3 regions of the Pseudomonas sp. JL27(2026) genome follow, and region 3 is predicted to be linked to each of the others. Evidence: predicted binding sites of a transcription regulator. Region 3 holds the regulator's gene; each other region holds the start of a gene.
The links. Region 3 encodes FliA, which starts transcription of late flagellar genes. Its sites were predicted from a motif close to CTAAAGTTTNNNNNNNNNNNGCCGNTAA; they were not measured.

Region 1 (10,022 bases), 2.9 Mb from region 3:
TTTCCCCCAGGCGTTCGCCCAGCCCGGTCACCGCTTGCGCGTCACTTTGCGCCTGACCGCACGCGGCTTCCATCAGGTTCACCGCCTCGTTGACCGTGTTGCGCAGGCTGTCGACCGTACCGGCAATCTGTGCGGTGGACGACTGGGTACGTTGCGACAGGCTGCGCACCTCGTCGGCCACCACCGCAAAACCGCGACCCTGTTCGCCCGCCCGCGCAGCTTCGATGGCGGCGTTGAGCGCCAGCAGGTTGGTCTGCTCGGCGACCCCGCGAATCGTATCGACCACCAGTTGAATCTGCTGGCCTTGTTCGCTGACGCGACCCAGCGCGGCTGCCGTGTCGTTCAGGCGCTGATTGAGCTGTTGAATGCTCGCGGTGGTGCGCTGGCTGTCACGACTGCTGTCGGCAGCGATGCGTTGGGTGTGCTGAGCGCTGCCGGAAGCCTGCTCGCAACTCTGGGCAACCCCTTGAGATGTCGCGGCCAGTTGCGTGGCGGCAGCGGCGATCTGGCTGATCTGCAACTGCTGGGCTTCGACTTCGCCCAGCGCACCGCTGGAATGAGTATTGAGGGTGCGCACTGCGTCGCTCAGTTGCAGGGTTTCGTGATCGACCCCCAGCAGGCTGGCGCGCAATTGCACCACGGCGACGTTGAGCGCGGTGCTGATGGCCGCCAGCTCGTCACGCCCCTGCACCGGCACTTGCAGGCTCAGGTTACCGTCGCGCAGGGCTTCGGCGAGCAAGGTGATGCCGCTGGCGCTGCGGCGGATCGAGGCCTGCAAACAGATGAACAAGTACAGCGCCGCCAGCAGCAGGCAACCGAAGACAGTCGCCACGACGATAAGCTGATGAATCGCGGAGCCATGATAGTGATCGAGTCGTTGGTCCAGCGCGCTCAGGGATTGCTGGCGCAGTGAGGCAAAGTCGCCGAGCAGGGCGTCGAGGCTGCGTTCGAAGTCTTCCGGCTTGAGGTTGATGTTGCCGCCGAACACACCGTCGTCGAGCACTTTCAAGCCGCTGTCGAGGCGCTTGAGGCTGTCCTGATAGTGCGCAGCCCATGCCTGTAATTCGCTGGGCAAACGGGCTTCGAGCAGGCTGCCGGTCTTGATGAGTTGCTCGCGGGCGTCGCCGATGCGGCTTCGCAGGTCGCGCAGTTGCAGGCGGCTTTGCAGGGTGAACTGGCCGGACACCACGGACGCCTGGCCGACACTGGCCAGCCGGCCCACGCGCTCAATCAGGTCGGGCGTGTGTTGGGTGGCGATCTGCGTGAGCAAGTAGGTTTCCAGCCAGGGCGCGAGGGTCAGGCGATTGTCCATGACGATCTGCTCGCGCAACGCTTGCAACGCGCTGAGGGCGGCGGTGAAGCGCTCATAGCCATCGGGCCACCAACCCACGCTGCTCAGGCTTTTGGAGTCCAGGCCCGCGAGCGCGGCTTGCAGGGCTTGATAGCGGCTGAGGGTTTGCGCTTCGGCGCCTTCTGCTTGCAGCGTGCTGCCCAGGTCGATGGCGGCCTGGCTGAGCGCGGGCGAAACCGCGTCGAAGGCAGCCATGGCGGCAAGCGTCGCCGGTGTGGGCTGACGATTGGTTTCGGTGGCGCGCCAGCGGGCGGCGCGATCACGTTGGGCGGCGAGCAGATTGTCCAGGGTGTCGAGGGCCAACAACTGGCTCACCCCGGCACGCTCGCCGGTAATCAGGCTGAGTTTGTCGCGATAATCCTGGCCAATCATCCACAAGCTTCCCGCCAGTGGCAGGATAAACAGCAGAAACAACAACTGGAACTTACGCGCAAAACCAAAACGCCCAAGCAGTCTGATCCCTGGTGATAAAAACGCCTGCATGCCCGACAACTCCCCTGAGCAACACGCACCGTTGGCGTGCGGTGACGGCGCGATGGCCGAAACCTGTGCCCGCAAAAAAAAGGCCTCGAAAGTTCACGGCCACCGGCGGTATCGGCCAGGGCTGGGGTGAAACTTCCCATTCTCGGTGCCCTTGGTAAGGGCCCGCGTTGAAGTGGAGGGACAAGGCAAGATTCAGACCATGGCTTTGCGCTACTAACCGGTCTCGACGGATAACAAGTCGTTAGCAGGCTAAGGGGATGGCGCTGCCGTACTGAAAAATGGCACATTGACGCACCTGCACTGCGCTCCCATCCGTTGTATGGAAACTCTCATGGCAATCAGTAATGTTCAGTCCGCCGCCACGCCGGCGTCCGCTGCTTCGCAAAGCAGCCCCTTGGTCATGCGCATCATCGGTGCGGTAGCGCTGGCGCATTTGATCAACGACCTCATTCAGTCGGTGTTGCCGTCGATCTACCCGATGCTCAAGACCAACTACGGCCTGACCTTCACCCAGGTCGGCCTGATCACGCTGACCTTTCAGCTCACCGCATCGCTGTTGCAGCCGTGGGTCGGTTACCACACCGATCGTCATCCCAAGCCATGGCTATTGCCGGCCGGGACCGTTTGCACACTGATTGGCATTTTGATGATGTCGGTGGTTGGCAGCTTCCCGATGATTTTGCTGGCGGCGGGGCTGATCGGGGTCGGCTCCTCGACCTTTCACCCCGAAGCCTCTCGCGTGGCGCGGTTGGCTTCGGGCGGGCGGTTTGGCTTGGCGCAGTCGACGTTCCAGGTGGGCGGTAATGCCGGTTCAGCTTTCGGGCCATTGCTGGCGGCGGCCATCATTATTCCGTTTGGTCAGGGTAACGTTGCCTGGTTCGGCCTGTTCGCGGTGTTTGCGCTGGTGCTGCTGTATGGCATCAGTCGCTGGTACGCCCATCACTTGAACCTGTTCAAGCTCAAACAAGGCCAGGCGGCGACTCACGGGCTGTCGAAGGGCAGGGTGACCAGTGCGCTGGTGGTGCTTGGTTTGCTGGTATTCTCCAAGTACTTCTACATGTCCAGCCTCACCAGTTACTTCACCTTCTACCTGATCGAGAAATTCGACCTGTCGGTGGCCAGTTCACAGCTGCATTTGTTCCTGTTCCTGGGGGCCGTAGCGGCGGGGACCTTCTTCGGTGGGCCGATTGGCGACAGGATCGGGCGTAAGGCGGTGATCTGGTTCTCGATCCTCGGCGTTGCGCCGTTCACCTTGCTCTTGCCTCACGTCGATTTGTTCTGGACCAGTGTCCTCAGTGTGGTCATCGGTTTTATCCTGGCCTCGGCGTTCTCGGCCATCGTGGTGTATGCGCAGGAACTGGTGCCGGGCAACGTCGGAATGATCGCCGGGATCTTCTTCGGCCTGATGTTTGGTTTCGGTGGGATTGGCGCCGCGTTGCTGGGGCACCTAGCGGACATTCACGGTATCGAGTACGTGTACCTGCTGTGCTCGTTCCTGCCTTTGCTGGGGATTCTGGCGATTTTCCTGCCGCGCACCCAAAAGGCCTGACCTGATACAAAAGCAATGTGGGAGTGAACCTGCGCGCTCCCACGCGTATTTCATTCAGGAAACAGCCGCGCGCAGACGCGGCTTTTTCTTGGGCGCTGTTTTTTTTGCTCAACGCTTCAATGGATTGCGCAGGCCCGTGATCCGTGGGCTTGAGCCCGTGCGGCAGGATTCTTTTTAACGTGGCGAATGAATTATTTTGACAAATTTGGATTTAATGCTTTTCTGAATGATATTGATTTGCATTACACTCCGTCACCTTCAGTGCCCCGTAAAGGTGCATGTTGGCTCAACAAGGACGGTTTGTGATGAAGTACACCCCCTGCCTTTTCAACTCTCTTTTTCTTACCGCCGGCGTACTACTAGCGGCCCCGGCGTTGCAAGCAGAGGAGGTTGGTGAGGTCGATAAACATAACGTGACCGAACTCGACACCTCGTTTGTCACCGCCACTGGCGGTGCGACCGACCTTCGAGATGCACCGGCCAGTGTCAGTGTTATCTCCCGCGAAGAAATCGAACGTCAGCCGGTGTATGACCTCAACACCTTGTTGCGGCGCATTCCCGGTGTCACCGGCGGCTTCGGCCCGGTGGGCGAGCAATCGAAGATCAAGCTGCGGGGCCTCGACGACAAGTACACCCTGATCCTGGTCGATGGCAAACGCATCGGTAGCTCATCGGACTTGAGCTATCGCCGCGACCTGGGTCGCCAGGACCTTAACTGGATCGCGCCGAGCATGATCGAGCGCATCGAGATCGTGCGGGGCCCGATGTCTTCGCTGTATGGCTCGGATGCCATGGGCGGGGTGATCAACATCATCACGCGCAAAGTGTCGAAAACCTGGAGTGGTTCGGCCAACGTCAACACCACCATTCCTGAAGACTCCGACCGTGGCCAGACCACCCAGACCAGCCTCAACCTGTCCGGACCGCTGACCGATTCCCTGGGCCTGCGCCTGGGGGCGAATCTGACGCGTCGCGCGGCCGATGAAGTCGATGCTCGTCGCGACAAGATGGGCGAGTTCATGTATGGCGACGGCGCGGGCGGCTCCAAGGATCAAAGCCTCAACGCGTTGCTCGACTGGCGTATCAACGACGAGCAGAGTTTATCGTTTGAAGCCGTGCACGGCGTTGAGCGGTCCTGGTCGAGCAAAAAGACCTTCGGCGACTGGGGCGAAACGATCGGTGCCAAATTCGGTGCCGGGCGTCTGATCCGCGACAGCTACACCCTTTCCCACACCGGGGACTGGAGTTTCGGTAGCTCGAAAGTGGACATGTACCTGAACAAATTCAAGAACGATATCGATTGGGGCAAGGCCAACTCGGAAGAAAAAATCGTCGAAGGCAGCCTTAACATTCCGTTTGAGTTCTTGCTCAATCAGCGCCTGACAGTGGGCGGGCAGTGGAAGCGCGAAGAGCTGACCAACAGCGATACGCTAGGCACCGTACCGGTGGACTACCAGGGGGCTCCTGTGAGCGGCGCCACGCTGAAAGGGGATTACTCGGCAGCCTTTATCGAGGATGAACTGTTCCTGCTCGACAACCTGACCCTGACCCTGGGCAACCGCTTCGACCACAGCGAGGAGTATGGCAACCACAACAGCCCGCGCGCGTATCTGGTCTACCATCCGCATCCAGACTGGACGGTGCGTGGCGGTGTGTCCAAAGGCTTCCGTGCGCCGAGTCTGAAAGAAGGCAGCGCAGGTGCGGCGACTGAATCCGGTGGTCGCGGTTGTGGCTCGCTGCGACCTCTGGGCTACACCACGGGCAGTTGCTGGATGGCTGGTAACCCGAACCTGGCCCCGGAAACCAGCGTCAACAAAGAAGTGGGCGTGTCCTTCGATCGTGACGGTTGGGAGGCAGGCCTGACCTACTTCCATACTGATTTCGAGGACAAGATCGAGTACGCGCCGTTGGGTTTCTACCAGGGCCGCTGGTGGACCATGCTGGAAAACGTCGAAAAGGCGCGCACCCGTGGTTGGGAAGGTTCGGTTCGCGTACCGCTGACGGACTCCGTGGACTGGCGCACCAACGCCACTTACATGCTTGAAAGCAAAAACCTGTCCACGGGTGAAGACCTGATCAGCGCGCCAAAGCTGTCCGCATTCAGCGCGATCAACTGGCAGGTTACGGACCAGTTGAACACCGAAGTCTCGGCGCAACACGTGGGTAAACAACGTGGCGTTGGCACCGATTTCGTCAAGTCGTACACCACCTATGACCTGACCGCAAATCTGGCCGTGACCAAATGGCTGACGTTGAATGCGGGCGTACAGAACGTCTTGGATGAAGATCTGCGCGATGGCTCGACGACCTTCTATGTGCCTGGTCGGGCGTTCTTTGCGGGGGCTACGACGTACTTCTAAAAAAGTAGGGCGTTGCCAGTCGAGCGCACCAAACGCAGAAAAGCCCGCCACCATCCCTCTGACCTGCAGAGAGTGGTGGCGGGCTTTTCAGTCCGCCTGAGACAGGAGGATTAGCGTTACACGTTAAAGCGGAAGTGCATCACGTCGCCGTCTTTGACGATGTATTCCTTGCCTTCCAGGCGCCATTTACCGGCTTCCTTGGCACCGGCTTCACCCTTGAACTGGATGAAGTCGTTGTAGGCGATCACTTCGGCGCGGATGAAGCCTTTTTCGAAGTCGGTGTGGATCACGCCAGCGGCTTGTGGTGCGGTGGCACCGACGCGGACGGTCCAGGCGCGGACTTCTTCAACACCGGCGGTGAAGTAGGTCTGCAGGTGCAGCATTTCGTAGCCGGCGCGGATTACGCGGTTCAGGCCAGGCTCTTCCAGGCCCAGGGCCTCAAGGAACATGTCTTTCTCTTCGCCGTCTTCAAGCTCGGCGATTTCCGCTTCGATCTTGTTGCAGACCGGAACAACCATTGCGCCTTCTTCTTCGGCGATGGCCATGACCACGTCGAGCAGCGGGTTGTTTTCGAAACCGTCTTCAGCCACGTTGGCGATGTACATGACCGGTTTGGTGGTCAGCAGGTGGAAGCCACGAATCACCGCTTTTTCGTCGGTGCTCATGCTTTTCATCAGGCTGCGCGCAGGCTTGCCGAGGGTGAAGTGAGCAATCAACTGCTCCAGCAGGGCTTTCTGAACGACCGCATCCTTGTCGCCACCCTTGGCGTTGCGAGCGACTTTCTGCAGTTGCTTCTCGCAGCTGTCGAGGTCGGCGAAGATCAGTTCGAGGTCAATGATCTCGATGTCGCGTTTCGGGTCGACGCTGTTGGAGACGTGAATCACGTTTTCGTCTTCGAAGCAGCGGACCACGTGGGCGATGGCATCGGTTTCACGGATGTTGGCCAGGAACTTGTTACCCAGGCCTTCACCTTTCGAAGCGCCGGCAACCAGGCCTGCGATGTCGACGAATTCCATGGTGGTCGGCAGGATGCGCTTTGGATTGACGATGGCTGCCAGGGCGTCCAGACGCTTGTCCGGCATCGGCACGATACCGGTGTTCGGTTCGATGGTGCAGAAGGGGAAGTTTTCGGCCGCGATACCGGATTTGGTCAGGGCGTTGAACAGGGTGGACTTACCGACGTTAGGCAGGCCGACGATGCCGCAATTGAATCCCATGGTGTTTCCCCTCGGGTAAGAGTCAGGCCTTCTGGCTGTGCAGGTTTTTCATCGCGCGGTTCCATTCACCGGCGAAGATATCCGGCAGCACGCCGAGGGCAAAATCGATGCTGGCATCGAGTTTTTCCTGTTCGGCGCGTGGCGCACGACCCAGGACAAAGTTTGAAACCATACTGGCAACGCCTGGGTGGCCAATGCCGAGCCGCAGGCGGTGAAAGGTATTCTGGTTGCCCAGTTGCGCAATGATGTCGCGCAACCCGTTGTGACCGCCATGCCCGCCGCCCTGTTTGAGTTTGGCAACGCCGGGAGGCAAGTCGAGTTCGTCATGCGCCACCAGGATCTCTTCCGGCTTGATGCGGAAAAATCCGGCAAGTGCCGCTACGGCCTGGCCGCTACGGTTCATGTAGGTGGTGGGAATCAGCAGGCGAACATCCTGACCCTGATGCGAGAAGCGCCCGGTCAGGCCGAAATATTTGCGATCAGGCACAAGGTTTACACCTTGGGCGTGCGCGATGCGCTCAACAAAAAGGGCCCCTGCGTTATGCCGGGTCTGTTCGTATTCGGGGCCTGGATTTCCCAGGCCAACGATCAGTTTGATGGCAGTCACGTCAGGGGCCCTTCCTTGGAGTGGTTGATAACATCGCGGCAATGGGGGTGTGCGGCGAAAGTGGACGAAAAATGCTCATTTACCATGATGTAAACTCCGCGTTCCGCCCGCTTTCTCGCTACGTTCCAGTCCGCGATGTTACTGAGTCACTCCGGCGTACAGAGTGAATTACTCTGCAGCGCCTTCTGCAGCTGGAGCAACACGTGGAGCGTGAACGTTGGCAACAGCCAGGTCGTTACCGTGAGCCAGAGCAACAAATTCAACGCCTTTAGGGGCCTTGATGTTGGACAGGTGAATGATCGAGCCGATTTCGGCGTCAGCCAGGTCGACTTCGATGAATTCAGGCAGGTCTTTTGGCAGGCAGGAAACTTCAACTTCAGCAACAACGTGCGAAATTTCGCCGCCTTTTTTCACTGCAGCAGCTTCGTTGATGAAGTGCACAGGAACGTGAGCAGACAGTTTCTGACCAGCAACAACGCGTACGAAGTCAGCGTGCATCACGTGGCCTTTGGCCGGGTGACGTTGCAGAGCTTTGATGATTACGTTTTGCTTGGTGCCGCCAACGTTCAGCTCGATGATGTGGCTGTAAGCCGCTTCGTTTTCGAGCAGTTTGGCAACTTCTTTAGCCAGCATGCTGATGGATTCAGGGGCTTTTTCGCCACCGTAAACTACAGCTGGAACCAGGCTTGCGAGACGACGCAGGCGGCGGCTCGCACCTTTCCCCAGGTCGGAACGCACTTCAGCATTCAGAGTAAATTCGTTCATGTTGTATCTCCAAAATAACCACATTCGCCCCAGCGTTTGCGACCAGCGCTAAAGGCGATATGGGCAAAAAAGCCCCGCCCCGACAGGAATGCCGGGGCGGGGCGCTTTTCGTCAACGAGAAGTCTGCGAAAGGGCAGGGCCCTTAGCGGAACATCGCGCTGATCGATTCTTCATTGCTGATGCGGCGAACCGCTTCGGCAACTACCGGTGCGATATCCAGTTGACGGATACGTGCACAGGCTTGTGCTGCAGCGGACAGCGGGATGGTGTTAGTCACCACCAGCTCGTCCAGCACGGAATTTTCAATGTTTTCGATCGCTCGGCCCGACAGCACAGGGTGTGTGCAGTAGGCAAAGACTTTGGCTGCGCCATGCTCTTTCAAGGCTTTAGCCGCGTGGCACAGGGTGCCGGCGGTATCAACCATGTCGTCGACCAGAATACAGGTACGCCCTTCGACATCACCGATGATATGCATCACTTCAGAGTGATTGGCTTTCTCACGGCGTTTGTCGATGATCCCGAGGTCCACGCCCAGGGATTTGGCAACAGCACGTGCACGCACGACGCCGCCAATGTCCGGGGACACGATCATCAGGTTTTCGAAGCGCTGATCTTCAATGTCATCCACCAGTACTGGGGAGCCGTAGATGTTATCTACCGGAATATCGAAGAAACCCTGGATTTGGTCAGCATGCAAATCAACCGTGAGAACACGATCGATGCCGACTACGGTAAGCATGTCAGCAACGACTTTCGCGCTGATAGCCACACGTGCGGAACGCGGACGGCGATCCTGACGGGCATAACCAAAGTAAGGAATTACAGCAGTGATACGAGTTGCTGAGGAGCGGCGGAAGGCATCAGCCATCACGACGAGTTCCATCAGGTTATCGTTGGTCGGAGCGCAAGTCGGCTGAATAATGAAGACATCTTTACCGCGGACGTTTTCATTGATCTCGGCTGTAATTTCGCCGTCGGAGAATTTACCGACAGAGATGTCACCGAGAGGGATATGCAGCTGACGTACAACACGCCGAGCCAGATCGGGGTTAGCGTTCCCCGTAAAGACCATCATCTTGGACACGCGCAGTACCTGAAGGCTGAGGGTAACCTGGATGAGTATTAGAAAATGGCAGGGGCGGCTGGATTCGAACCAACGCATGGCAGGATCAAAACCTGCTGCCTTACCGCTTGGCGACGCCCCTGTATCTGTTGCTACGAGTACCCAGTACTCGATTCCTTTTAGAGCAGACTTTGTAGTTTGCGATGCAACATCGAAACGTTGCTTCCCTTTGCTACAAACCCTGTAAGGGTCTCTGTAAGAAGGGCCGAGACTTTATCAGCTTCAGCTTTGCTTGGGAAGCCCCCAAACACACAACTTCCAGTTCCGGTGAGTTTTGCTTCGGTAAATTTACCTAACAAATTCAAAGCGTTACGTACATCTGGGTAACGCCTTGTTACCACCGGTAAGCAGTCATTTCGACTGTTTCCCTTGGGAACGGGGCGCACTTTAATGGGAGAAGAGTTACGTGTCAACAGCGGATCTGAAAAAATTTCTGCTGTACTTACAGATACTTGCGGCACAAGCACCAGATACCACGGTTCTTCCGGGTCTACAGGGGTGAGCTTTTCTCCCACACCCTCAGCAAATGCGGCGTGCCCACGCACGAAAACCGGGACGTCGGCACCC
Region 2 (10,022 bases), 3.0 Mb from region 3:
GGAGGCCATGGTGTCCGGGCTGGCGCCGGGTAACTGGGCGGCGACCTGAATCGTCGGGAACTCGGCCTCGGGCAGCGGCGCAACCGGCAGGCGCGGGAAGGCAATCAGCCCCAGCAGCACGAGTGCGAAGGTCAGCAGGACCGTCGCAACCGGGTGGTCGATGCACCAGGCTGAAATCGAGCCCCGGCCCTTCATGGCTGCTGCTCCGACGTGGCAGCCTGGGTTGCGGCCGGCAGGGCGCTGAGCACCTGCACGGTGGCCCCCGGTTTGAGTCGCGACTGACCGTCACTGACCAACACATCACCGGCCTGCACGCCTTTGATGATGTTCAGCTCGCTGTCCTGATAGACCATGTGTACCGGCACGGTTTCGACCTTGTCACCTTTGACCCTGTACACGAAATGCTGGTCCAGGCCTCGCTGGACCACGGTCGGTGGCACCACCAGGGCGCCTTTGTCGAGAGCGGTCTGGATCTTGATCGTCACCAATTGCCCCGGCCAGAGCTTTTGCGTGGCGTTGTCGAACTCAGCCTTGGCGCGCAGGGTTCCGGTGTTGGCACTGATCTGGTTGTCGATCAGCGTCAAATGGCCTTCGCCCAGCAAATCACCGGTAGCACCGTCGGCGCCAATGTAGGCGTCAACGGCTGCGGGCTGCGGTGCGGCGATCAGCCGTTGCAGGGTCGGCAGCATCTGCTGCGGCAGGGAAAACTCGACCGCAATCGGGTCGATCTGGGTCACCGAAAACAACCCCTGGGTATCATTCATACGCAGGAAGTTGCCTTCGTCGACCGTACGAATACCGACCCGGCCTGTCACCGGTGAGTGAATCTGGGTGTATGAAAGCTGTACCTGTGCAGCATCAATGGCGGCCTGATTGCCCAGCGCCGTGGCTTTCAATTGATTGACCAGCGCCTGTTGCTGGTCGTAGGTCTGCCTGGAGACGCCGTCATCCACCGTCAGCAGTTTATAGCGCTTGAGATTGACCTCGGCCACCTGCAACTGTGCCTGGCTTTGGCCCAGTTGGGCGCGGGCCTGATCGAGGTTGGCGCGGATCGTTCGATCATCGAGGGTCGCCAGCAGGTCCCCGGTCTTGACCCGTTGGCCTTCCTTGACCAGCAGTTTGGTGAGGATGCCGTCGATCTGCGGCCGGATCACCACGCTGTGCAATGACAGCACCGAGCCGATGCCGCTGATGTAGCGCGGCACGTCTTGCTCGACAACGCGGACCACATGCACCGGGATCGCCGTCGATGCCGAGAGTTTGCTCGTTGCCGGCCGGATCAGAGCCCAGGTACCGATAGCGACAAGTACGGCGAGGGTGCCGAAAGTCAGGAGAGATTGTTTTGTGATGGGCATCAGGTCAATCGCCGGGGCCAGTGAGTCGGAACGGGGGCCAGTCTGTTTCTGTTATAGCCCTTCGGTCCGGTCAGTACCGTGACGGCTAACTGACAGCGCTGTCAGCTGAGATGACGTCTACGCTGGTTAAACGTCCGGCACCGTGGGCGGACAGAGAGTCCATGGGGTATGGAGATTGCAGCACCCACGTACTTTCCAGACTCCCAGGATGGATCCAGCGTCAGAGAGAAGCCTTGAAATGAAATTGAAAATAGCCGTTTCGAGTGGTGTTCTGTTGTTGTCCCTGGCTGGCATTGCTCATGGGCAGGGCATCAGTTTTGTCGGGAGCATTGTTGAGCGTGGTTGTGAAGTCGCACGTATTGGTGCGATGAATTCTACTGATGCACAGCAGATTGACGTTGGAGCCCGGCTCAGATTGGAGGTTAACCGTGTGGATAACGTCTGTCGCCATGGCACCATACCCTTTACGGCCCGTTATGAGCCGTTGGTTCGCTCTGGTGGGCACAGCAGCTCTGAGTCTGAAGCCGGCGTTGTGACGATTACTTATCTGTGAGGTATTGGGCGACGCGAAAAATCTTTGGGGGGCGACCGAAGGCGAGGGCATGGGTCTCAATCGCACAGGTATACTGCCGGCCTTTCGCGGCCCGCTCATCGGGCCCGACTCAATGCAACACCCGGAGCTTTCATGACTTCCCCGACACAACCGCCTGTGGTTGAAAACGACCAGGCTGACCTGCCAGACAGCGTCGACTCCAGCGCCGACAGCGAAACCAAAGCCGCGATCCCGGCGTTCAAGTTCCCGTTCAAACCGGGCGAACTGGCCGCTGCCAAAAATGCCAATCAGCCGTGGTACAAGAACGGCGCGAAGAACGGTCACACCAAGACCCCCGGCGCAGCGCCTCCTGGCACCCGCCGCTCGATGGGCAAACGCTGAGTCGCCCGTTTACGGCTGGCTGGTAGTTATCCTTCTGTGCTATCGCCTATTCCTACGTGAAATCGGGCTGCATCTTCTGGAAACTCTGCGACCAATCCAAGAGAGTTCTCTGACCTTTCGTTAAACCCCTCAAGCAGGGTACGCAAGGTTCATTGAACTCAAGGAGTCCGTTGCATGTGGTTCTGGAAAAACGCGCAGAAGGTGTTGCTGACGATGGTTTTCGGGGGGCTGGCGAGCGCTGCGGTGGCCCAGGAAAATCGCTGGACAGAGATTCGTTTTGGAGTCGAAGCTGACGTTCCTCCCTTTGAAAGTCGCAATGCCAAGGGTGAACTGATCGGGTTAAACATCGAGTTGGGCAATGCGTTATGCGCCGAACTCGCGGCTCGTTGCGTCTGGGTCGATCAGCCATACGCGACCAATATCGCAGCACTTGAAGCCGGACGTTTTGACGCGATCATGCCGATGACAGCAACGCCGTTGCGTCAAGAAAAAATCGACTTTACCGACAACCTCTATCCGCTGGCCAGCGCCCTGGTGGCGCGCAAGTCCGTTGGCCAGCTATCCACCGTGCAATCGCTCAAGGGTAAACGAGTCGGTGTACTGGCCGGGACCAGCCGAGAAGCCTATGCAAAGGCCAAATGGGCACCTGAAGGTGTAATCGTCCAGAGCTTTGCACTCAACGGTGAGTTGATCAGCAGCCTGCAGGCAGGCGAGATTGATGCCACCTTGCAAGACACCCTGGAAATATCCACCGCTTTTCTGCAAACCCTGACGGGTGCCGATTTCGGTTTTGCCGGTGAGGAAATCAAGGATGAAATGTTGGGCAGTGGGGTGGCCATCGGTGTGCGCAAGGCCGACCCTGATCTACGCGATGCTCTGAACGTTGCGATGCAGCGACTCAAGCAAAAGGGGCAGTACCAAACCATTCTGCAGCGCTATTTACCCTCGTCCGGGCATTCAGGTGGGCTGACGTTTCACCCAGGAGAGGCCGGGCAGGCCTTTTCTCAGGCGGTGCAGGTCGGTTCGACGCTTTACCTTTCCGGAATCCTTGGCGTTGGTGCCGATGACAAGCTGGCGTCGGGAGGGATTCGAGGGGAAATGACCCAGGCCATGAACACCCTGCGCAATACTCTGGAACATCATGGTTCCTCCCTGGATCAGGTGGCCAAGTGCACGGTGATACTCGCGGATATCAAGGACTTTTCCACCATGAATGCGGTGTACACCGGCTACTTTTCACCAGGTCGCCTACCTGCGCGAACGACCTTTGCCGGCAAGCAGTTGGTGCTGAATGCCCATGTCGAGATTGATTGCGTTGCAGTAGTCAAAGCGTAGAGAGGGGATAGTCATAATCGCCAATGATGGCTAAGTGCTCATTTCCTGAGCCAGATCAGTGTTTGTGGAATCAGTGCGCTTAGAGTCAGCAGCCCTGCCGACTCTTCCAATAAAACGAGCGCGCTCTCCATGAAGATCAATCTCCCGGTAACGGGGCGAAATGTGGATTTTGCCCCCGATGCGAACATTCTTTCGACCACCGATCTGACCAGCGCGATCACCTACGCCAACGCCGATTTTATTCAGATCAGCGGCTACAGCCGGGAAGAGTTGCTGGGCTCACCTCACCATTTGCTTCGTCACCCCGACATGCCGTCGGCCGCGTTCGGCCATATGTGGCGCACGCTCAAGCGGGGCCGCTCATGGATGGGCATGGTCAAGAATCGCTGCAAAAACGGTGACCACTATTGGGTCAGTGCCTATGTCACGCCAGTGACGCAGGGCGGGCAGGCGATGGAATACCAGTCTGTGCGCACCAAACCCAGTGAGCAGCAGATTGAGGCGGCCGAAAAAGCCTACGCCCGGATGCGCAGCCCCCGTTCGTCGTTATGGCGGCAGCTGCCGGTGCCAGGGCTGAAATTCAAACTGTGGGCATCGTTCAGTGCGGTGCTGGCCTTGAGCCTGGCGGCGGCCGATTGGTTGGCGTCGTGGTCGCCGTGGTGGTCGTTGCTGGCGCTGGCAGTCGGCAGTGGCGTTGCCGGGATTGCCGTCGGCCTGGCGTTGCGCCCGCTGGGGCGCTTGACCGAACGGGCCCGGGTGATTGCCGACAACCCGCTGAGCCAGGGGATTTATACCGGGCGTCGGGATGAGTTCGGTCAGGTCGAGTTTGCCTTGCAGATGCTTGAAGCGCAGGTCGGCGCGGTGGTGGGGCGCATCGGCGATGCTTCGCAACGCTTGGCGGGCCACGCGGCCGAGTTGGTCGAACACTTGCAAAGCAGCCACAGCAGCACCCTTGATCAACAGGCGGAAACCGACCAGGTCGCTGCCGCGATTCATCAGATGGCGGCCAGTGTGGCTCAGGTCGCCAGCCATGCGCAGCAAGCCTCGCAGGCCGCCGATCAGGCGGAAAGTGAAACCCGTGAAGGCCATCATCTGGTGGGCGAAAGCCGCAGCGCGGTGTTGCGCCTGGCCAGCGAACTGTCCCGTGCCACCGAGGTGATTCATCAACTGGAAGGGCACAGCACGGATATTTCCGGGGTGCTGGAGGTGATCCGCAGCATTGCCGATCAAACCAACCTGCTGGCGCTCAACGCGGCCATCGAAGCCGCCCGCGCCGGGGACGCCGGCCGTGGGTTTGCGGTGGTGGCCGATGAGGTGCGGGGGCTGGCGCAACGCACGCAGCAGTCGACCAACGAAATCCAGCGCATGATCAGCACCCTGCAAAACGGTGCGCGGGACGCGGTGCAGGCGATGCAGCAAAGCAGCGAGCACGTGGAGAACAGCGTCGACCAGGCCCAACGCGCCGCAACGGCGCTGGACGGCATCAGCCAACGGGTCAACCAGATCACCGAAATGAGCCTGCAAATCGCCGCCGCCGTGGAGCAGCAAAGCGCTGTCAGTGAAGACATCAACCGCAACATCATCAGCATTCGCACCGCGTGCGAGGCCACGGTCAGCGCCGGGCAGCAGAGCCACATCAATTCAGAGGACGTGGCGGGGCTGGCGGGTGACTTGCAGTTGCTGGCGCGCGAGTTTTGGCACAAGCGCGGGTAGGTGATCATGCGCCCGTGTGGGAATGCATCCTGTGGCGGGAACAATGTTCCCGCAAGGCATGGGCGCGATGTGCTTATGCGGCGCGCAGGGAAATAAACGCATAGTTCAATGGTGCGGCCGTGGCCACGTGAGCGCCAGCGGCCTGCACCTGCCCGGCGATGTCATCGCACGAGACATGGAACAGCCATTCGCCAGGCGAATCCGGCAACGGCGCTGCCCGAACCTGATCGATGGCTTGGGCAAACGCGGCCATGTCCGGCAGGTAAGCGGTGAAACCGTCGCCTTTGAGGGCCGTGGTGCGAATCCCCAGCCGTTCGCAAATCGCTTCCTTGGCCTGAATGTCGTCGCGGTCGGCCTGGCGTGAGTGCTGGATGAGCGTCGCGAGTTCCGAGTCCACCAACTGGCCACCGACGATCAGCGCCGGGCCCTGTTCCCAGGATTCGGGCGGGCAATCCTTGGCGCTCGGGTTCAGGGGAATATGCGGGTTGATTTCCATCGGGTAGATACGGCACACCAGCGGTCGGCGCTCGTAGATGCCGCAGCGGTTGTCTTCGTCAAGATTCCGGCAGGGACCGGCGTTATACGCGGCAAAGGTGATCGCCACGTGGGCCTGGGTCTCGCCGCTCTGAACGATCACCGACCGGCGTTCGGCGTGTTCGCGTTGTTGCACCGGCAGGCCCAGGCCATTGCCAAGAAAGCCTTCCACCAGCACGATCACGGTGCCGCCATCCGCCGCCCACATGCGGGCTTCGGCGAGAGTCAGAGGGACGTGGTGGTCGTTGCAGCATTTGCCGCAGCCTACGCAGGAATAGGTTGTGTTCATCGGGTGGCCGGTCACAGTCCAGAGGTGTCAGCGATGGCGAAAAACCACCGCGAGGGGCGGTGTCGAAGCAAGTTGTGCGCCAGTCACCGGGGCTGATCGGACGAACGGATCGAGTCCCATTCGGTGACCACCGCGGTTCTGGTTTTTTTGCTGTACAGGCACAGCTCGGTGCCTTGCTGGCCTTTCATGTGTTTTTGCGGGTATTGGCCTTGCAGCAACAGCGCGGTGTAACCAACCCGGTCGTCGAACTGTGCGGGGTTGCCGACGGGTTTGGGGTGGCTCAATTGACTGGCCTGGGTGCAGCGGGCGAGTACGGCTTTGTCGAAGGCTGCCCAGGCATCCGGGCTGGAGGCTTGGGCCAGAGGGGCCAGGGTGGTGAAGCAGAAAAAGCTCAGGGTGGAGGCTTTCATGGTTGGGGCATCCTTGAGTGAACCAAGGTTGGAGTATGCCTGATGGTGTCGGGATGGTTAGGTGGGCCTCATCGCGGGTAAGCCCGGAAGACGTACATTGTGTAGGTGCCGAGCTTGCTCGCGATGGTGGTGTCAGTCCGGAACGATTTCCCGGCGGACGACGCGCATCCCGGCGCTTTCATACAGCGCCCGGGCGCGATGGTTGTCTTCCAAAACCTTCAAGTCGACAAACCCCTCGCGCCGCTGTTGAAACGCATGGAAAGCCTGCAGCAGCAACGCCCGGCCCAGCCCTTGGCGCTGAGCGCGCGGGTGCACCACCAGGTTCTTGATGTAGGCGCTGGTCCAGCACTGAACCACGCCGACAATGCCCTGGGCGTCGGTGGCGATGAAGCACAGTGCCGGGTCGTATTCGGCGTCGGATTCAAAACGCTCGCGCCAGACATCGAGCGCCGGCACTCGGCCGCCGCCTTGTGGATAACCCAGCGCCATCAGCCCATGAATGGCTTCGGCCGATGTCGGGTGGTATTCGCTCAACCGGACGCCATCCGGCCAGACACTCGGCGGCACTTGCGATGAAAGGTCGCGCCGCATGAGCAGGCAGTACGCCTCAGCCAAGGCTTAATACCCTTGCTGGGCGACGGTTTTGGCGGCCTCGATCAGGCACTTGGTCAACTCTGGCGACGAGAACTTGGTCAGCACGGCGTTGGCCCCGGCCAATCGGGCTTTTTCGCTGTTCATCGCGCTGTCCAGCGAGGTGTGCAGCAGCACATAGAGGTGGGCAAAGTCTGGTGTTTCGCGCAGGGTGCGGGTGAAGGCGTAGCCGTCCATTTCCGACATCTCGATGTCCGAGACGATCAGGTTGATCTGCTGGGCGGTGCCTTGCAGGTCCAGCAGGCAATCAATGGCTTCCTTGGCGCTGCGGGCGGTGTGGCATTGCAGGCCGAGATTGCGCAGGGTGTGGACCGACTGTTGCAGCGCCACCTGGCTGTCATCGACTACCAGGATCTTGGCGTTGCCCAGCACTTCGGCGTCTTCCATGCTCAGCTCGGTCGGGGCCATTTCGATCTGCGCCGGGGCGATGCCGTGGATGACCTTTTCGATGTCCAGCACTTGTACCAGCGTGCCGTCGACCTGGGTCACGCCCGTGATGTAGGAGCGCACGCCGCCGGAGCCGAAAGGTGGCGGACGGATGTCGGTGGTCAGGCAGTGAACAATCTTGCTCACGGCTTGTACGTGCAGACCCTGTTTGGAGCGGCTCACGTCGGTGACGATCAGGCAGCCGCCATCCGGGTCGGCCAGGGGCATTTCGCCAATCGCCCGGCTGAGGTCGATGACCGACAACGAAGCACCGCGCAAGGTGGCGATACCTTTGACGTGCGGGTGCGACTCCGGCAGTTTGGTCAGGGGCGGGCAGGGGATGATTTCACTGACTTTCAGCAGGTTGATCGCCATCAGCTTGCCGCTGCGCAAGGTAAAGAGCAGAAGCGAAAGTGAGTCTGCGCGGGCTTTGTTGGAAGACATAAAAACCTTCTGTGGAAAAAGGTGATGGGCGACCGCAAGGGTCGCCAACAACTATCGATGCCGGGTTATCGACTTGTCGGGGGCAGGCTTTAGGGTTAATGGCAGCCCGTTAGTCATACGCTGAAGCTTGTGGCGAGGGAGCTTGCTCCCGCTGGACCGCGAGGCGGTCCCCAGGCATCGGGTTTACGACCGTTGCGGGCGGAGCGGGAGCAAGCTCCCTCGCCACAGGTGAACGAGTTCGGCATGCGATCACTTCATACCCAGTCTTTTGGCCATCCGCCCAAGGTTCGCCCGATCCAAGCCTAGCTCACGGGCGGCGCTGGCCCAATTGTTCTGGTGGCGCTCAAGGCTCGCAGCGATCAACTGACGCTGGTAGTTTTCGGTGGCCTGACGCAGGTCGCTGCCAGCCTCAAGGGCCGGTGCTGCCATGGCGGCAGGCTGCTCGGGTGCGGCGTCGAGGGGGGCGTGAGGTAAGTCCAGGTCTGGCGCGCCGAGGCTCAGAATCTTCGGTCGTTCACGGCAATTGCCCAAGGCCTTCAAGGCGCTGCGGCCAATCAAGTGTTCCAGTTCGCGCACGTTGCCCGGCCAGCCGTAGGCCAGCAGCGCGGTTTGGGCATCGCTGGTCAGGCGCAGGCTGTTAAGGCCCATGCGCGAGCGGTTCTGTTCCAGAAAGTAGCCGCTGAGCAGCAACACGTCCCGGCCGCGATCCCGCAGCGCCGGCACCAACAACGGATACACACTGAGGCGATGGTAGAAGTCGGCGCGGTAGCGGCCGCTGCGTACCTCGAAGGCTAGGTCGCGGTTGGTCGCGGCGATCAGGCGCACGTCCACCTGATGTTCCTTGTCCGAACCGAGCCGTTGCAACTGGCCGCTTTGCAGGACCCGCAGCAACTTGGCCTGAACCGCCAGGGACAACTCGCCGACCTCATCGAGAAACAGCGTGCCGCCATTGGCCAGTTCGAACTTGCCGCGCCGGTCATTCATCGCTCCGGTGAACGCCCCGCGCACGTGGCCGAACAGCTCGCTTTCCACGAGGGTGTCCGGCAGTGCGGCGCAATTGAGGCTGATGATCGGTTTGTCGGCCCGCGGGGACGCGGCGTGAATTGCCTGTGCCACCAACTCCTTGCCCACCCCGGTTTCGCCGGTGATCAGCACGGTCAGGTCGCTGCCGCCGACCAGGTTGATCTCCTCGACGAGGCGTTTGTGGGCCTTGCTCTGGCCAATCATTTCACGCTGCTGCTGGCCGCTGGCCTGGCGATAGACCTCGGCGCGCTGGTGCTCGTCCTCGGCGCGAGTGGCCAGGCGCTCGATGCGCTCGGCGGCGTTGACCGTGGCGGCCGCGAGGCTGGCGAAGGCTTGCAGGGCGTCCAGTTCAATCGGTTCGAAGCGTTCCGGGTCCAGTGCATCGAGGGTCAACAGGCCCCACGGTCGCTCGTCGATGAACAGCGGGCAGCCCATGCAGTCGTGAACTTGCAGGTGTTCGTCGAGGCCATCGACCAGCCCGTCGTAAGGGTCCGGCAAATCACTGTCGCTGGGGAAGCGGGTCGGCCCGGGGCTGGCGAGCAGTGCGGCGAAGCGCGGGTGCTCGCTGACTTTGAAGCGCCGGCCCAGGGTGTCGGTGCTCAGGCCGTTGACGGCGAGCGGCACCAGCCATTCGCCATCGAGGCGCAGCAGGGCGGCGGCATCGCAAGGCAGCAGGGCGCGCAGGGCTTCGAGCAGGCGCCGGTAGCGCTCGCCTTCGGGCAGTTCGCGCGAGAGGTCGGACACCAGCGGCAGAAGGGTGGTCAGCAGGGATTTTGCAGTCATATTGACTCCATGTAGTCAGCGTGACTATAAAACAGCTTGGGTCTTAATGACTACGTGTTATTCAAGTTATTGATTTATATGGTTTTAATTGTTGGCATGGAAACTGATACGTATAGGGTAATCCA
Region 3 (10,022 bases):
GGACGCCTGGGTCCGGCGGTCGAACAGCGTCGGCACGATGCTGAACGGCAGCGCCTGTTTGCGCGAACGGTTGATCATCGCCAGGGTGTTGACCATGCGCTCCAGGCCTTTGACGGCCAGGTGTTCGGTCTGCACCGGGATCACCAACTGCTGGCTCGCCGCCAGGGCGTTGACCATCAACACGCCGAGCAACGGCGGGCTATCGATCACGGCGTAATCGAAGTCCTGCCACAACTGCGCCAGGCTCTTGGCGATCACCAGCCCCAACCCACTCTGGCCAGGCGACTGACGCTCAAGGGTGGCCAACGCGGTGCTCGATGGCAGAAGGGAAATACGTTCGTCGCTGGTGGGCATCAACAGCTGGCCGGGCAGGCCTTGCGGCACTGTGCCCTTGTGCAGGAACAGGTCATAGCAGCTGTGTTCCAGGCTGTCAGGGTCATAGCCGAAGTAACTGGTCATGGAGCCGTGGGGGTCGAGGTCGACCACAACCACGCGCTTGCCCGCCTCGGCCAGCAACCCGGCTAAAGCGATGGAGGAAGTGGTTTTACCAACACCACCCTTTTGATTGGCAACTGCCCAGACTCTCATTCAAATTGTTCCTCTCGGTCGGGCAGGCCCGACCGAGGAATAGCTGAGTTACAAAGCGGGTGACGGAGAATTGACGGCACTCTCGCGTCCCGGCGACTTGACAGGCGTCGGTGCAGTTTGTGTGCCAGCACGCTTCAATGCCGCATCAGGCGTCGCATGGGCGGTGCCAGTGCCAGTCAGGCTGCGACGTACATCGAGGTTACGTGACACCACCAACACCACACGGCGATTGCGCGCCCGACCTTCGGCGGTGGCGTTATTGGCCACCGGCTGGAACTCGCCATACCCCACCGAGGCCAGCCGCCCAGGGTTCACACCCTGCATGGCCAGCATGCGCACGATGCTCGCCGAACGCGCCGAAGACAGCTCCCAGTTGGTCGGGTACTGCGCGGTGCGGATCGGCTGGTCGTCCGTGAAGCCTTCAACGTGGATCGGGTTATCGAACGGCTTCAGAATCGCCGCGACCTTGTCGATGATGTTGAACGCGATGTCGCTCGGCATGGCGTCGCCGCTGCCGAACAGCAGGCTGGAGTTCAATTCGATCTCGACCCACAGTTCATTGCCGCGAATGGTCATCTGGTTGGAACTGATCAGATCACCAAACGCTGCGCTGATGTCATCGGCGATGCTTTTGAGCGGGTCCTTGCTGGCCTGACTGATGCCGGCGTCGACCTGGTCGCTGTCCTTGATCAGAGGCTGCGCCGGGGTGACGGTCTTCGGTCGCTCGTCACCGATCGGAATCGGCTTGAGGGCACGGTCCGAATCGGTGAATACGCCGATCAGCGCCTCGGAAATCACCTTGTACTTGCCCTCGTTGATCGAGGAGATCGAGTACATCACCACGAAGAAGGCAAACAGCAGTGTGATGAAGTCCGCGTAGGACACCAGCCAGCGTTCGTGGTTTACGTGTTCTTCAGGTTGGCGACGACGTGCCATGAGGTTATTCCCTTAATCCATGAAGCCCTGAAGCTTCAACTCAATGGAGCGAGGGTTTTCACCTTCGGCGATCGACAAAATGCCTTCCAACAACATTTCGCGATAACGCGACTGCCGCAATGCGATTGACTTGAGCTTGGCGGCAATCGGCAACAACACCAGGTTGGCGCTGGCCACGCCGTAGATGGTCGCAACGAACGCCACGGCAATGCCGCTGCCCAGTTGCGACGGATCGGCGAGGTTGCCCATGACGTGAATCAGGCCCATCACCGCACCGATGATGCCGATGGTCGGCGCGTAGCCGCCCATGCTTTCAAAGACTTTCGCGGCTTCGATGTCACGACTCTCCTGGGTGTAGAAGTCCACCTCCAGGATGCTGCGAATCGCTTCCGGTTCGGCACCGTCCACCAACAGTTGCAGGCCTTTGCGCGAGTAGCTGTCAGGTTCGGCGTCAGCCACCCCTTCCAGCCCCAGCAAACCTTCCTTGCGGGCGGTCAGGCTCCAGTTCACCACGCGATCGATGCCACCGGCCAGATCGACGTGAGGTGGAAACAGAATCCAGCCAAGGATCTGCATGGCACGCTTGAAGGCGCTCATCGGCGACTGCAACAACGCAGCACCGATGGTCCCGCCCAGCACGATCAACGCTGCCGGGCCGTTGGCCAAGGCACCGAGATGACCACCTTCCAGGTAGTTGCCACCAATGATGGCGACGAACGCCATGATGATCCCGATAAGGCTTAACACATCCATCAGATACAAGCCTCGGCCAGGTGCTTGCCGATCTCGTCAAGGCTGTAAATCGCGTCTGCCAGATCGGCTTTGACGATCGCCATCGGCATGCCGTAGATCACGCAGCTGGCTTCATCCTGGGCCCAGACCGCACTGCCGCCCTGCTTGAGCAGGCGAGCGCCTTCACGACCGTCGGCGCCCATGCCGGTCAACACGACCGCCAGAACTTTGTCGCCGTAGGACTTGGCCGCCGAACCGAAGGTGATGTCCACGCACGGCTTGTAGTTCAGACGCTCGTCGCCCGGCAGGATTTTCACCGCGCCACGGCCATCGACCATCATTTGCTTGCCGCCAGGCGCCAATAGGGCCAGGCCCGGACGCAGGATGTCGCCATCCTCGGCTTCCTTGACGCTGATCTTGCACAGCTTGTCCAGACGCTCGGCGAAGGCCTTGGTGAAAGCTGCCGGCATGTGCTGGATCAGTACGATCGGTGCCGGGAAGTTCGCAGGCAACTGGGTCAACACCCGTTGCAGTGCAACCGGACCGCCCGTGGACGTACCGATGGCCACCAGCTTGTAGGATTTGCGCTTGGGTGCCGGCGACGAAGGGCTGGCCGCTGCCGCCCGGGTCGGCGCGGGTGCCGGTGCCGGACGCGCCGGGGCGCTGCCGCCAAACGTAACCGGCGCAGGGGCGGCGGCCGGAGCTGGAGCTGGAGCGCTGTAAGCACTGAAACGACGATTACTGCGCGAGATGCTGTGAACCTTCTCGCACAGCAGTTGCTTGACCTTCTCGGGATTGCGCGAGATGTCTTCGAAATTCTTCGGCAGGAAGTCCACCGCACCGGCATCCAGCGCGTCGAGGGTTACCCGGGCACCTTCATGCGTCAGCGAGGAGAACATCAACACCGGCGTCGGGCAGCGCTGCATGATGTGCCGCACTGCCGTGATGCCATCCATCATCGGCATCTCGTAGTCCATGGTGATCACGTCTGGCTTGAGGGCCAGGGCCTGATCAATCGCCTCTTTACCGTTGGTCGCCGTACCGACAACCTGGATGCTCGGATCCGCTGAAAGAATTTCCGAGACGCGGCGGCGGAAAAACCCCGAATCGTCCACCACCAGGACTTTGACTGCCATAAACACTCCGTTAGGCGCAGCGGGACCTCTGCGGCCCCGCCCCACCAGAATCAAATACGCCGTGCGGCGTAACGCTTGAGCATGCTCGGAACATCGAGAATCAGCGCAATGCGGCCGTCACCGGTAATGGTGGCGCCGGACATGCCCGGGGTTCCCTGGAGCATTTTGCCCAATGGCTTAATGACCACTTCTTCCTGGCCGACCAGTTGATCGACGACAAAGCCGATCCGCTGGGTGCCAACCGAAAGGATCACCACGTGGCCTTCACGCTGCTCTTCGTGAGCGGCAGAGCTGACGAGCCAACGCTTGAGGTAGAACAGTGGCAGCGCCTTGTCGCGCACGATCACCACTTCCTGGCCATCGACCACGTTGGTACGCGACAGGTCGAGGTGGAAGATCTCGTTGACGTTCACCAGTGGGAACGCGAACGCCTGGTTGCCCAGCATGACCATCAGGGTCGGCATGATCGCCAGGGTCAACGGGACCTTGATGACGATCTTCGAGCCCTGGCCCTTGGTCGAGTAGATGTTGATCGAACCGTTGAGCTGGGAAATCTTGGTTTTCACCACGTCCATGCCCACGCCACGACCGGACACGTCGGAGATCTCGGTCTTGGTCGAGAACCCTGGGGCGAAAATCAGGTTGTAGCACTCGGTGTCGCTCAGGCGGTCGGCAGCATCCTTGTCCATCACGCCGCGTTTTACCGCGATGGCGCGCAGGACGTTCGGGTCCATGCCTTTACCGTCATCGGAAATCGACAGCAGGATGTGATCACCCTCCTGCTCGGCCGCCAGGATGACCTTGCCGCCACGGGACTTGCCCGAAGCTTCGCGCTCTTCCGGCGACTCGATACCGTGGTCGACCGCGTTGCGCACCAAGTGGACCAACGGGTCGGCCAGGGCCTCGACGAGGTTCTTGTCGAGGTCGGTTTCTTCGCCGACCAGCTCCAGGTTGATCTCTTTCTTGAGCTGGCGCGCCAGGTCACGAACCAGGCGCGGGAAGCGCCCGAAGACCTTCTTGATCGGCTGCATCCGGGTCTTCATGACCGCGGTTTGCAAGTCGGCGGTGACCACGTCGAGGTTCGACACAGCCTTGGACATGGCTTCGTCACCGCTGTTGAGGCCCAGACGGACCAAGCGGTTACGCACCAGTACCAACTCGCCGACCATGTTCATGATTTCATCGAGCCGTGCGGTATCGACGCGCACGGTGGTCTCGGCTTCACTGGTCGGTTTTTCCGGTGGCGGCGTCGCAGCAGCACGAGCCGGAGCCGGCGCTGGGGCCGGAGCAGCGGCTTTCGCTGTTTCAGCCTTGGCTGGCGCAGCTTTGGCTTCTGGCGCCTTGGCCACCGGCTTTGGCGCGGCCTTGGCAACAGGTGCAGCCACTGCCGCCGTAGCCGAACCGGCCACTTCGGTGAACTTGCCTTTGCCGTGTAACTCGTCGAGCAGCGATTCGAACTCGTGATCGGAGATCAGGTCGCTGCCGGCTGCAGCCGCGGTCGGTGCCGCTTGTGCCGGAACCGAAGCAATGGCCGAGTCCAGCGCATCAACGGCAAAGGTGCCTTTGCCGTGCAACTGGTCGAGCAACGCTTCAAATTCGTCGTCGGTAATATCGGTATTGGCTGGCGTCGATGCAGGTGCCGCCGGCACTGCCGGTGCTACCACGGCATCCACCGCGAACTGACCTTTGCCATGCAGTTGGTCGAGCAAGGACTCGAACTCGGCATCGGTAATTTCATCACTGCCTGGCGCAGCAGCTTCTGCCGCAGCCGCTGGGGCTTCGGCCTGCTCCTTGACTGCATTCAGCGAGTCGAGCAGTTGTTCGAATTCGTTGTCGGTGATGTCGCCCGATTCGCTTTCAGCGACCGGTGCCTCAACCACTTCTTCGACCACGGGCGCAACCTCGGCCGAGGCCGGTTCGGCCAGGCGAGCCAATGCCGCCAGCAGCTCCGGCGTCGCTGCCGTGATCGGTGCACGCTCGCGGACTTCGCTGAACATGCTGTTCACCGCGTCGAGCGCTTCGAGAACCACGTCCATCAATTCCGAGTCGACGCGACGTTCACCCTTGCGCAGGATGTCGAACACGTTTTCGGCGATGTGACAGCACTCCACCAGCTCGTTGAGCTGGAGGAAGCCGGCGCCCCCTTTTACAGTGTGAAAACCGCGAAAAATTGCATTGAGCAAGTCCGCATCATCCGGTCGGCTTTCAAGCTCGACCAGCTGTTCGGACAGTTGCTCTAGAATTTCGCCGGCCTCAACCAGGAAATCCTGAAGGATCTCTTCATCGGCGCCGAAGCTCATTAATGGGGTGCTCCTACAGGTCTAAACCTAAAATCCAAGGCTGGAAAGCAAATCGTCCACATCGTCCTGACCGGACACAACGTCTTCACGTTTATCGGCATGAATCTGCGGACCTTCACCCTGCGTGAGATGTTTTTGTGGATCTTTTTCGGCCAACATCGCTTCGCGGTCATGTTCGATGCCTGCAAAGCGGTCGACTTGACTGGCCATCAGCACGAGTTTGAGCAGATTGCTTTCGACTTCGGTGACCAATTGGGTCACACGCTTGATGACTTGCCCGGTGAGGTCCTGGTAGTCCTGAGCCAGCAGAATGTCATTGAGGTTGTTCGACACGGTCTGAGTGTTCTCGACGCTGCGCGTCAGGAAACCGTCAACGCGCCTTGCCAGCTCACGAAATTCCTCGGCACCGACTTCACGCCGCATGAACCGGCCCCAGTCCGCACTCAAGGCCTGGGCATCAGTGCTCAGGCCATTGACCAGCGGGGTGCTGTTCTCGACCAGGTCCATGGTGCGATTGGCTGCGGCCTCGGTCAGCTTGACCACATAGGACAGGCGTTCGGTGGCATCCGTGATCTGCGACACTTCCTCGGCTTGAGGCATGTGCGGGTCAATCTGAAAATTGACGATCGCGCTGTGCAGCTCGCGAGTGAGCTTGCCAACTTCCTGGTACAGGCCGCGATCACGGGTCTGATTGAGCTCATGGATCAGTTGCACCGCGTCACCGAACTTGCCTTTTTCAAGGCTGTCGACCAGTTCGCGGGCATGTTTTTTCAGGGTCGATTCAAAATCGCCCTGTGAAGATTCGTTGTGCTCCATAGCTCCCCCGTGGCGGATGCATCAACCGATGCGTTCGAAGATTTTTTCGATCTTGTCTTTCAACGCCTGGGCCGTGAAGGGTTTGACCACATAGCCGTTAACGCCGGCCTGAGCCGCTTCGATGATCTGCTCGCGCTTGGCTTCAGCGGTCACCATCAGTACAGGCAGGTGCTTGAGCTTTTCATCGGCACGCACGTGACGCAGCAGATCGATACCGGTCATGCCAGGCATGTTCCAGTCTGTTACCAGAAAGTCGATGCTTCCGCTGTTGAGCACAGGGATGGCGGTAATGCCGTCGTCTGCCTCGACCGTGTTGGTGAACCCAAGGTCACGCAACAGGTTTTTTATGATCCGCCGCATCGTTGAGAAGTCATCAACGATGAGGATTTTCATGTTCTTGTCCAATTCGACCTCCAAGCAGTCTTAAACGCGCTCAGCACCTGAACGCGCCATTTCAATCAATCCGGCGTAACACTCAACGACTGTCTGGAGTACAACGGGCCGAGACCGGTTCAGCCTAAGCCGTACCAGCCTCGTTCGCAGCGCCCCACACGGCCTGTCAACGCGCTCGCCACTCCCCCAAACGCCCCCGCAAACGGGCCGCGCACTGGCTGTGTAACTGGCTGACCCGCGATTCGCTGACCCCCAGGACCTCACCGATTTCCTTGAGGTTCAGCTCTTCGTCGTAGTACAGCGCCAACACCAGTCGCTCACGCTCCGGCAAATTGGCAATCGCGTCCGCCAGCGCAGCCTGGAAACGTTCGTCTTCCAGGTCACGCGACGGCTCGAGATGAGCACTCGCGCCATCCTCATGCAGCCCTTCATGCTCGCCGTCCTGCAACAGATCGTCGAAGCTGAACAGCCGGCTGCCCAAGGTGTCGTTCAAAATCCCGTAATAATCATCGAGACTCAATTGGAGTTCGGCCGCAACCTCGTGATCTTTAGCGTCACGGCCGGTTTTAGCTTCAATCGAGCGAATTGCGTCGCTGACCATGCGGGTATTGCGGTGGACCGAACGCGGCGCCCAGTCCCCCTTGCGTACTTCATCGAGCATCGCCCCACGTATGCGGATACCCGCATACGTCTCGAAGCTTGCGCCTTTGCTTGCGTCGTACTTGGTCGACACTTCGAGCAAGCCGATCATCCCGGCCTGGATCAAATCCTCGACCTGGACACTGGCCGGCAGGCGAGCCAGCAGGTGATAGGCAATACGCTTGACCAGTGGCGCATAGCGCTCGATCAATTCGTACTGGGCGTCACGTGCCGACTTTTTGTAAAGGTTGTAACCGCTGGCTGTCATAGCACAGGTCCTGCCGTTTGTTGCACGAGACGCTCGACGAAAAACTCCAGGTGCCCGCGCGGGTTGGCAGGCAACGGCCAGGTATCGACCTTCTGTGCAATGGCCTTGAACGCCAGCGCGCACTTGGAACGCGGAAAGGCTTCATAGACCGCACGTTGCTTCTGCACTGCCTTGCGCACGCTCTCGTCGTAGGGAACGGCACCGACGTATTGTAAGGCGACGTCCAGGAAGCGGTCCGTGACCTTGGTCAACTTGGCGAACAGATTGCGGCCTTCTTGCGGGCTTTGCGCCATGTTGGCCAGCACGCGGAAGCGATTCATGCCGTAATCGCGGTTAAGCAGCTTGATCAGGGCATAGGCATCGGTGATCGAGGTCGGTTCATCGCAGACCACCAGCAAAACCTCTTGCGCGGCGCGGACAAAACTGACTACCGAGTCACCAATACCGGCAGCGGTGTCTATGACAAGCACGTCGAGGTTGTCGCCGATATCGCTGAAGGCCTGAATCAGGCCGGCATGCTGGGCAGGGCTCAGGTGAACCATGCTCTGGGTGCCGGAAGCTGCCGGAACGATACGAATACCGCCAGGCCCCTGCAATAACACGTCGCGCAGCTCACAACGGCCTTCGATGACGTCGGCCAAGGTATGTTTGGGTGTCAGCCCCAACAGGACGTCGACGTTCGCCAGACCCAGATCGGCATCCAGCAGCATGACGCGCCTGCCAAGCTCGGCGAGAGCCAGGGACAAGTTAACTGACACGTTAGTCTTCCCGACGCCACCTTTGCCGCCGGTCACCGCGATCACCTGTACGGGATGCATGCTGCCCATGTTCTTTCTTTACCTTGTCTTGCTTAGACGCGGGCTACATAACTGGCTGCGCGTTCACACTGGAACAATGCATGGCAGTCCGTCGATGTAGGTACAAATCTATTCATTAATACCTCAGCCAACCCGCTTGGTCGGGCTGTGGTAGAGATCAGCGAACATGTCAGCCATGGCTTCTTCGCTGGGTTCTTCCTGCATTTGCACACTGACGGCGCGGCTGACCAGTTGGTGGCGGCGCGGCAGGTGCAGGTCATCCGGGATACGCGGCCCATCCGTGAGATAGGCAACGGGCAATTCATGACTGATGGCCAGGCTCAACACTTCGCCCAGGCTTGCCGTTTCATCCAGTTTAGTCAGGATGCACCCGGCCAGCCCGCAGCGCTTGTAACTGTGATAAGCGGCGGTCAGTACCTGCTTCTGGCTGGTGGTAGCCAGAACCAGATAATTCTTCGACTTGATGCCACGCCCGTTCAGGCTTTCCAACTGCATGCGCAATGCCGGATCGCTGGCTTGCAGGCCGGCGGTATCGATCAACACCACACGCTTGCGCAGCAGCGGATCGAGGGCTTGCGCCAGGGACTGGCCCGGATCGACATGGGTCACGGAAACGTTGAGGATCCGGCCCAGGGTCTTGAGCTGTTCCTGCGCACCAATACGGTAGCTGTCCATGCTCACCAGCGCGATATTTTGCGCGCCGTACTTGAGCACATAACGGGCAGCCAGCTTGGCCAGGGTCGTGGTCTTGCCCATGCCGGCAGGGCCGACCATGGCAATCACGCCACCTTCTTCAAGCGGTTCGATTTCAGGCGTGCTGATCATCCGCGCCAGATGCGCCAGCAGCATGCGCCAGGCTTGGCGAGGCTCTTCGATTTCGGTAGTCAGCTCCAGCAAATCGCGGGACAACGGGCCGGAGAGACCAATACGTTGCAGGCGACGCCAGAGGTTGGCCTGGGCCGGACGGCTGCCTTGCAGTTGATTCCAGGCCAGGGAGCCGAGCTGGACTTCCAGCAACTCACGCAGGCCGTTTAGCTCGAAACGCATCGAGTCGAACGCGCGCGGATCAACGCCGGTGCTCGCCGCAGGGGCAGGCGCCGGACGCTTGGGTTCAGCGTAGGTCGGCTCAATCAGCGGCTCGGCCGCGGTCAGCGGCAAACCGGCGAACAACTGCCGATTGGTACTCGCGTCGCTGTCGCCACGCAGGCTCAGCTCGGCTTGAGCCGTGACAATGCGTGACTGGGTCTTGCGCAACTCGTCTTCGAGCTCGATGTTCGGCACACGCGGCGCCAGAGCCGACAGCTTGTAATCCAGGGCAGCCGTCAACTCGACACCACCGGCGATCCGGCGATTACCAATAATGGCGGCATCAGCGCCCAGCTCATCACGAACCAGT

Region 1: AC1Z1G_RS22400 (methyl-accepting chemotaxis protein) is a predicted target of FliA. The motif match lies at 1,876-1,903, and genes of this name have one in related genera.
Region 2: AC1Z1G_RS21865 (chemotaxis protein CheW) is a predicted target of FliA. The motif match lies at 8,157-8,184, and genes of this name have one in related genera.

Annotation. Positions count from the first base shown of each region.
Region 1 covers NZ_CM167794.1:4,923,112-4,933,133, reverse strand. Annotated here, with positions in the region: gene AC1Z1G_RS22400 (methyl-accepting chemotaxis protein) at 1-1,834, opposite strand, end outside; gene AC1Z1G_RS22395 (MFS transporter) at 2,166-3,383, shown strand; gene AC1Z1G_RS22390 (TonB-dependent receptor domain-containing protein) at 3,689-5,743, shown strand; gene ychF (redox-regulated ATPase YchF) at 5,860-6,960, opposite strand; gene pth (aminoacyl-tRNA hydrolase) at 6,983-7,567, opposite strand; gene AC1Z1G_RS22375 (50S ribosomal protein L25/general stress protein Ctc) at 7,736-8,332, opposite strand; gene AC1Z1G_RS22370 (ribose-phosphate pyrophosphokinase) at 8,475-9,416, opposite strand; tRNA gene AC1Z1G_RS22365 (tRNA-Gln) at 9,463-9,537, opposite strand; gene ispE (4-(cytidine 5'-diphospho)-2-C-methyl-D-erythritol kinase) at 9,575-10,022, opposite strand, start outside.
Region 2 covers NZ_CM167794.1:4,821,761-4,831,782, reverse strand. Annotated here, with positions in the region: gene AC1Z1G_RS21915 (multidrug efflux RND transporter permease subunit) at 1-195, opposite strand, end outside; gene AC1Z1G_RS21910 (efflux RND transporter periplasmic adaptor subunit) at 192-1,355, opposite strand; gene AC1Z1G_RS21905 (hypothetical protein) at 1,594-1,908, shown strand; gene AC1Z1G_RS21900 (hypothetical protein) at 2,041-2,289, shown strand; gene AC1Z1G_RS21895 (transporter substrate-binding domain-containing protein) at 2,503-3,624, shown strand; partial or broken gene AC1Z1G_RS21890 (PAS domain-containing protein) at 3,754-4,035, shown strand; gene AC1Z1G_RS21885 (methyl-accepting chemotaxis protein) at 4,291-5,337, shown strand; gene AC1Z1G_RS21880 (YkgJ family cysteine cluster protein) at 5,411-6,160, opposite strand; gene AC1Z1G_RS21875 (hypothetical protein) at 6,244-6,570, opposite strand; gene AC1Z1G_RS21870 (GNAT family N-acetyltransferase) at 6,703-7,185, opposite strand; gene AC1Z1G_RS21865 (chemotaxis protein CheW) at 7,189-8,091, opposite strand; gene norR (nitric oxide reductase transcriptional regulator NorR) at 8,341-9,897, opposite strand.
Region 3 covers NZ_CM167794.1:1,775,861-1,785,882, reverse strand. Annotated here, with positions in the region: gene AC1Z1G_RS08020 (ParA family protein) at 1-588, opposite strand, end outside; gene motD (flagellar motor protein MotD) at 637-1,524, opposite strand; gene AC1Z1G_RS08010 (flagellar motor protein) at 1,537-2,277, opposite strand; gene AC1Z1G_RS08005 (protein-glutamate methylesterase/protein-glutamine glutaminase) at 2,277-3,392, opposite strand; gene AC1Z1G_RS08000 (chemotaxis protein CheA) at 3,443-5,692, opposite strand; gene AC1Z1G_RS07995 (protein phosphatase CheZ) at 5,720-6,508, opposite strand; gene AC1Z1G_RS07990 (chemotaxis response regulator CheY) at 6,530-6,901, opposite strand; gene fliA (RNA polymerase sigma factor FliA) at 7,068-7,808, opposite strand; gene fleN (flagellar synthesis regulator FleN) at 7,805-8,635, opposite strand; gene flhF (flagellar biosynthesis GTPase FlhF) at 8,750-10,022, opposite strand, start outside.